2 regions of the Aromatoleum aromaticum EbN1 genome follow, and region 2 is predicted to be linked to the other one. Evidence: predicted binding sites of a transcription regulator. Region 2 holds the regulator's gene; the other holds the start of a gene.

Region 1 (3,417 bases), 660 kb from region 2:
GTCGAGGCCGAACCAGCGGAACGTCGACGGCATCGCGAGCGATGCGCCGAGCGGGCACAGGTACTTGCAGAAAGGGCGCTCGATGAAGATCGACAGGCCGAGCAGACCTGCTGCGAAGAGCGTGTATGGCCAGCTTCTGTTGAACATTCCGACGAGGAAAGTGGTCTTGAACGGTTCGATTTCCGCGAGCTTCTCGGCCAGCCCCATCGAGAAGAAGGACACGGCGAGCAGGCCGAAGAACACCCCGTACTTCACCCACTTCAGGCGGTCATGCCATTTCCGTGACAACTGGAACTGGAAGCGCTTGAGTCCCACCGCGCCGCCGAGCTTGTACAACAGTTCGGACAGCGAACCGAACGGACACAGCCAGCCGCAGAACAACCCGCGTCCCCAGAGGAAGACGGTCACGATGATGAAGATCCAGAACAGGAAGATGAACGGATCGGTGAGGAACAGTTCCCATGTCCATTGGAACAACAGGGCGTGGAACCAGGTAAGCACCTGCGTGATCGACGGCTGCGCGAGCAGGCCGAATCCGACAAAACCGATGCTGATGAGCCAGGCGCTGTATTTGAAGATATTGACCGGCCACTTGTTGTTGCGGCTGGCGCGGCGCGTGAGGCGGTCGCGGAACCCGTAGAGCGTACCGACGGCGATCAGCAGCGCTGCGAACAGGCCGATTTCGACGGCGCGCGTCTTCCATACGCGGACCCAGGGCGCATCGGGCTTGATGACTTCCGGGCGGCCGCCTTCGAGGTAGGTTTCCGGCAGCCAGTATTCCGAATCGAAGTTCACGAAACTGCGTGTACCTGTTGCGCGATCGACACGGTTGCCGAGAAACACGAATTTCCACGGGTAGGCTGCGGAGAAAGCTTTCGAACGGATGATGAAAATCGACGATTCATTAAATGCCGGCGCGCCGGCCGCTGCGAGACCATAAAGATTGACTGCGTCGAGGTCGCGGAACGTGAAGGAATCCGCCCCTTGACGGACCTGGACGCGATCGTAGATGCCGCCCCGCACGAAACCCGAGCCCTTGAAGGATTCGATGCCGCCGGTGCGGATCACGAACAGCGCGTGCTCGCCTTCTTTCAGGCGGCTCATCAGGCTGCGCCACGGGCCATCACCGAGAACGGCCCGGCCGACATCCGGCTGGTTGAGATAGCCGAACCAGAGATCGATGAACGGCTTGCCACCGCGCGGCAGTCCGACCTGTTCCGGGGTCACGACGAGGCGCTGGACGCTGCCTTCATCCACGAGAGTAGCCCAGTCGGACTTGACTCCGGTTTCGACGAACTTGGCCGGCTCGCGCACGGTCGGCTTGAGGATGCCGACCTGACGCGCGACGTTCGTGCCGGAGGTCATCATCACCTGGTTCTGGGCGATCACGGTGACCGTCGCCCCGGAGATCGCGTCGAGGCCGATGATGTTCTCTTCCGGACGGGACTGGCCGATCTCGATGTTGTCGCCGACGAACTTGCCGAGGTATTGCTGGTTGAAGCCGATCAGCGCCGATTCCGGAATCCCGAGCAGGAGGATCGGCTCGGAATGCTTCAGCACTTTCACGCCGGTGAAGCGCCCCGCGGTGTCCATGCCGATCAGCGTGACGACCGGTTTGCCGGAATACGCCGGCGTGTCGGTGATGTCGGTCGACAGCATGACGTAGCCGATCTTGCGCTTCTCGCCGTTTTCTTCGACGTAACCTTCGACGTACGGCGGCTGCCCCTTGCGCTCCGAGAAGGATGTCGCTCCCGGCAGGACTTCCGTACAGGCCACGTAATCGCACATCTTGGGCGAAGTAGCGAGCTCGTCGGGAAGCTTTGCCTCGTACGCGTCGGCGAGGGCTGCGAACGCGGGAAGGATCAGGGCGAGGGACAGCAGGATATTACGAAAGACAGCGGGGAATTTCATGAGGCTTACCGTTTGGAGGGGTGTAGGTCGAATATAAAAAACCCTGTTTCCGTTGTAATTGTTCCTGGTCAATTAATAAATTAACGACTGCTGAAATACCATGAAAAACAACGTTCGTAATTGGTGCCGAGTACCGTGGTGCCGAGTACCGGCAAGCTCACGGTCGAGCGAGATTGGGAGTATCGAGCCTGCCGGAGACAGCGAGTCTCCGGCAGGCTCGACAAGCTCGTAAAGCTTACGCTTCGACGATCATGCGGCTGCGCATTTCCAGATGCAGCGCGTGGCAGAAGTGGGTGCAGTAGCACCAGTACACGCCGGGCTTGTCGGCGATGAACGTGACCGACTTCGTTTCCTGCGGGCTGACGGCGAAATTGATATCGTGCTTCGGGATGGCGAAGCCATGGGTCAAGTCCTCGACCTTGTCGTGGTTGGTCAGGATGATCGTCACTTCGTCACCCTTCTTGACCCTGAATTCGCGCAGGCTGTAAGCGGGCGCCTGGCTCGTCAGCTTGACCGTGACTTTCTTGCCTTCGCGGAACACGCCCGATTCCTTCGGATCCTTCACCGCATGCGGGAAATCCTCGAGGGTGTACACCTGACGCGTCTTGATGATGTCGCGCCTGATGACGATCGAATCATGCGGCTCGGAGGTCACTGAGTGGTCGGCGACCAGCACCATCTTGTCTCCGCTGATGTCGATCATCTGCGCCGTTTCCGGATGCAGCGGGCCGACCGGCAGGAAGCGGTCTTTCGAGAACTTGTTGTCCGAGATGAAAAACTTGCCGTCCGCCTCTTTGGTTTCGCCCATCGACGTGAAGCCGTGACCCGGCTGGTAGTGCACGTCGAGCCGGTCGACAACGGGAGTGGCAGTTTTGTCGCCTTGATACGACTTGATCGCCGCTTCGACGTTCCACTTGACGATCTGGCTGTCGAGGAACAGCGTCGTGTACGCATTGCCCTTGTTGTCGAAACCGGTGTGCAGCGGGCCAAGACCGATTTCCGGCTCGGCGACGACGCATTCGCGCGCCTCCTTCACGCCACCGTCGAACCACTTCAGGACCTGCTCGTGGGAAATCACGGTCGCTGTCGGAGAAAGCTTGCCCGAGCAGGCGTAGTATTTTCCGTCCGGACTGGTATTGACACCATGCGGGTTCTTGGGAATCGGCACGTAGCAGGTCAGCGCAGTCTTCGGATCGGCGTTCGATGCCCTCAGGCCATCGACCACGGGGACTTTGGAGTCGCCGATATAAGTGACTTTCCCCGCCTTGACTGCTTCCTCGATGCGCGCGATGTTGAAAAACAGACACGCATCCCACTCCGCAGCCATCGTTTCTTCGTAGTGGACACCCATTTCGACGTTGTACTGGTTCGTGCAGGCAAGCTTGCCGTCGTACGAACTGGCGACCAGATCGCAGTTGCCGTCGATCAGCACTTGCCAGCGTACTTCCATCGATTCCGCGTCGACGCAGGAGAACACCGAACGGTACGCGGCGACGTCGTCGAGGC
Region 2 (3,417 bases):
CGACGACGGTGATGCGCCGTTGCGGCTTGAACAGTCCCGGCAGATGCGCATAGCTGTAAAGCGAAACGCGATCCGGGGACAGCGCAAGGACCTGTTCGAGCGTACGGTTGAAGCTGATGATGTTCTGTTTCGGCAACCCGTAGATCAGATCCAGGCTGATCGACTTGAAACCGGTTGCCCGGGCCGAGTCGATGACCAGCTTGGTTTCGTCGAAGCTCTGCACGCGATTGACCGCGACCTGAACGTCTTCGTTGAAGTCCTGGACCCCGACGCTCATGCGGTTGAAACCCAGGTCGGCAAGCAGCTTGACGGTTTCGAAGTCGACCTTGCGCGGGTCCACTTCAATCGAATATTCGCCGTTCGGCACCAGAGTGAAGCGTGAGCGGACCGAATCCATGAGCTGGCGCAGCTCGTCGTGCGAAAGGAAAGTCGGCGTTCCTCCGCCGAGGTGCAACTGGGTGACCTGATGGCTGCCGCCCAGCGCCTCGGCCTGCATGCCGATTTCTTTATCCAGGTATTTCAGGTACTTGGCGGAACGGGCATGATCTTTCGTGATGATCTTGTTACACGCGCAGTAGTAGCAAATCGTGTTACAAAATGGGATGTGGAAGTATAATGAAAGAGGCTTGCTTACCCCGCCCACTGCACGCTGGGCAAGCCAGTCCCGGAGGGCGCGGTGATCGAAGGCTTCGACGAAGCGATCGGCGGTCGGATACGACGTATAGCGCGGCCCGTTGATATCGAAGCGGCGTATCAGCTGCGGGTCGAATACAAGATCGTTCTGGCTGGTCATGGTTGTATCGCTCGGGTGCGTTTCGTACGATCGCAAAAAGCAGCGCCGTGGGGGTTGACGTGGATCAACGGACTTCCCTGGCAATCGTAAATCGGACTTGAACAGAGGGCATTATTATCGTGCAAATGAAGGCCACGGTGCCAATTACGGTAGCCAGTCTGAAAGTCGCGTGTTCCCAGTGCAACCTGGTCGAGCTGTGTCTGCCGTTCGGCATGTCCGAAAACGAGATCGACCGCCTCGACGAACTCGTCGGAGCGCGTCGCAAGATCAAGCGCCAGCACCACCTCTATCGCGCGGGCGACCCTTTCGAGGCGATCTACGCGATCCGCGCGGGTTCGTTCAAGACGAACGTGCTGCTTGAAGACGGACGCGAGCAGGTCACCGGTTTCCAGATGACCGGGGAGATGCTCGGGCTCGACGGCATCAGCACGGAACTGCATTCGTGCAATGCAATCGCGCTCGAGGACAGCGAAGTTTGCGTGATCGCTTACGGCAAGCTCGAAGAGCTGTCGCGCGTCGTCGAAGGTCTGCAGCATCAGTTCCACAAGGTGATGAGCCGCGAGATCGTCCGTGACCATGGCGTCATGACGCTGCTCGGTTCGATGCGCGCTGAAGAGCGCCTGGCGGCGTTCCTGCTGAACATGTCGCAGCGCTTCACCGCGCGCGGCTTCTCAGCGGCGGAATTCCACCTGCGGATGACGCGCGAGGAAATCGGCTCGTATCTGGGGCTGAAGCTGGAGACCGTGTCACGGGCGTTCTCGAAGTTCCAGGAAGAGGGACTGATCGCCGTCCAGCAAAAGCACATCCGCATTCTCAATATCTGCGGCCTGAAAAAGCTGATCCACCACCCGTCGCCGCGGGGCTGACCCGCATCAGGAACTGCGCGGCGGCGCGTCCTGCCGCCGTCGCGCGGTCATCGTCGCAGTCAGGGCGGCAACGTCCTGCTCCGTCAACAACTCGCGCGCATAGGGGAGCAGTTCGCCCTCTTCGCGCTCCATGTGGCGTCGGTAACGAGCCGTGAACTGCTCGACCTCCGCAGCCGACAGTTGCGCCGGCTCGCCGCGGGAAATCGGATCGAGCTTCGCCCGGATTGCCGCCCACGCCGCGAACATTTCCTGGTGGTCCGCCAGTATCCAGTCGATCAGCTCGTGGAGCGCTTCCCGGCGCCCGCCATCGACACGCGCGCGCAGAACCGGGAACAGGTCGTCTTCCTCGTCGAGATGATGATTGACGGCAGCCAGGTCGAAGTAACGCATCACGTTGGCTGCTGCCTGTTGTGCCTGTCGGTCGGCGCCATGCTCGGGCAGCCACGCCGCGAGGCGCGACAGTGTCGTGAGCTGCGCCTGCAGACGCCCGTGGCAGGCTTCGAGCATTTCGAGCGGCGTTTCCAGGCCGGGAGCAACGGGTATCAGGGAATCAGCCATCAGAAAGCTCCGGTAAGAACAAGAAAGCCGGCCGCATTCTTCGTCAACGCGACCGACACGATCCATGAAAAGACGAGCAATGCGCAGATCAGCGCGAAGATGCGTATGCCCATCGTCGCGCCACCGCGCAGCGCTATGTAGCCGAGCACCACGTAGACGACCAGCCCGATCACCTTCGCCGTGACCCACGGAGCGACGAACGGGTACTGCGCGCTCAGCACGGCGAGCGTGATCGCGCTGGCGAGAAACACGGTATCGACCACGTGCGGCACAACGCGGGTCGCGCGGTGATCGAGCAGCGGGCTGCGCCGCATCATCCAGATCCCCTGCAGCAGGAATCCCGACCCGCTCAGCATCGCACATAGGATGTGCAGGTGTTTGATCGCAGCGTACACCGCACTTCACCCCGGCCGGCCGTCACTGCGCGGGCGCAGATAAACGGGCAGATAGCGGGTTCCCCACAAGCCGAACACGCCGATCCAGCCGAGCGCCGCCGCGAGCATCACGCCGCTCGACCAGGAAGGCGGCACCAGTTCGCCGGCCACGCGCACCACCACGACGAGTTCGAGCCCGAGGAACAGCGACCACGTCAGCTTGTCCGCCACGAGCTTGCCGCCCGAATGTCCCAAAGTCACTCTCGACACCATTCCCAGCAGCACCGAGCCGAAGAATCCGACACCCAGCGCGTGCAGCGGCGCGAGGCCGAGCCATGCATGGCCGAACAGCGCAGCGACGCCCTGCAGCGTCGACAGCAGGAAAGCGATCCCGAGCCACGCGAAACCGATGTGCAGCATCCCCAAGAGGGGCACGCGCAACGCCGGGATGAGGCGCCATTGCACCGACAGCCACAGCGCAGTCGCCGCCGCCGGCGCATCGACGATCCACGTCATCGCACCGAATCCCGCCATCGCCAGCGCGCCGTGGATGACACTCGCCCCCAGCACGATGCCGAGCGCCCAGCGCGGACGGACAACGACGTAATCCTTGACGATGTTGCTGGAAAAAAACGGAATCATGCGGTGACAGACCGTAAAGAACACCGGCAGCAGGCACCACCACACTCCGAGGCCGATGGCCACACGCCCCCAGACGCCGTCACCGGTGATCGCGAAAACGAACCAGGCGAGCACTCCGAAGGCACCTGCCGCGAGCGCCGTGGTCACCAGTCGGGCGTGCAGCGAATCGGGATTGTCGTTGAAT

Evidence for each region. The regulator FNR, encoded in region 2, switches genes on or off when oxygen is low (the NO sensors DNR and NnrR bind a similar motif). The targets are predictions, from matches to a motif close to TTGANCTAGNTCAA.
Region 1: the regulator FNR is predicted to act here: its motif matches at 1,970-1,983, upstream of EBN1_RS17805 (NosR/NirI family protein).

Annotation. Positions count from the first base shown of each region.
Region 1 covers NC_006513.1:3,710,679-3,714,095, forward strand. Annotated here, with positions in the region: gene EBN1_RS17805 (NosR/NirI family protein) at 1-1,911, opposite strand, end outside; gene nosZ (TAT-dependent nitrous-oxide reductase) at 2,147-3,417, opposite strand, start outside.
Region 2 covers NC_006513.1:3,051,291-3,054,707, reverse strand. Annotated here, with positions in the region: gene hemN (oxygen-independent coproporphyrinogen III oxidase) at 1-793, opposite strand, end outside; gene fnr (fumarate/nitrate reduction transcriptional regulator Fnr) at 919-1,659, shown strand; gene EBN1_RS14570 (hemerythrin domain-containing protein) at 1,666-2,217, opposite strand; gene EBN1_RS14565 (SirB2 family protein) at 2,217-2,612, opposite strand; gene EBN1_RS14560 (NnrS family protein) at 2,619-3,417, opposite strand, start outside.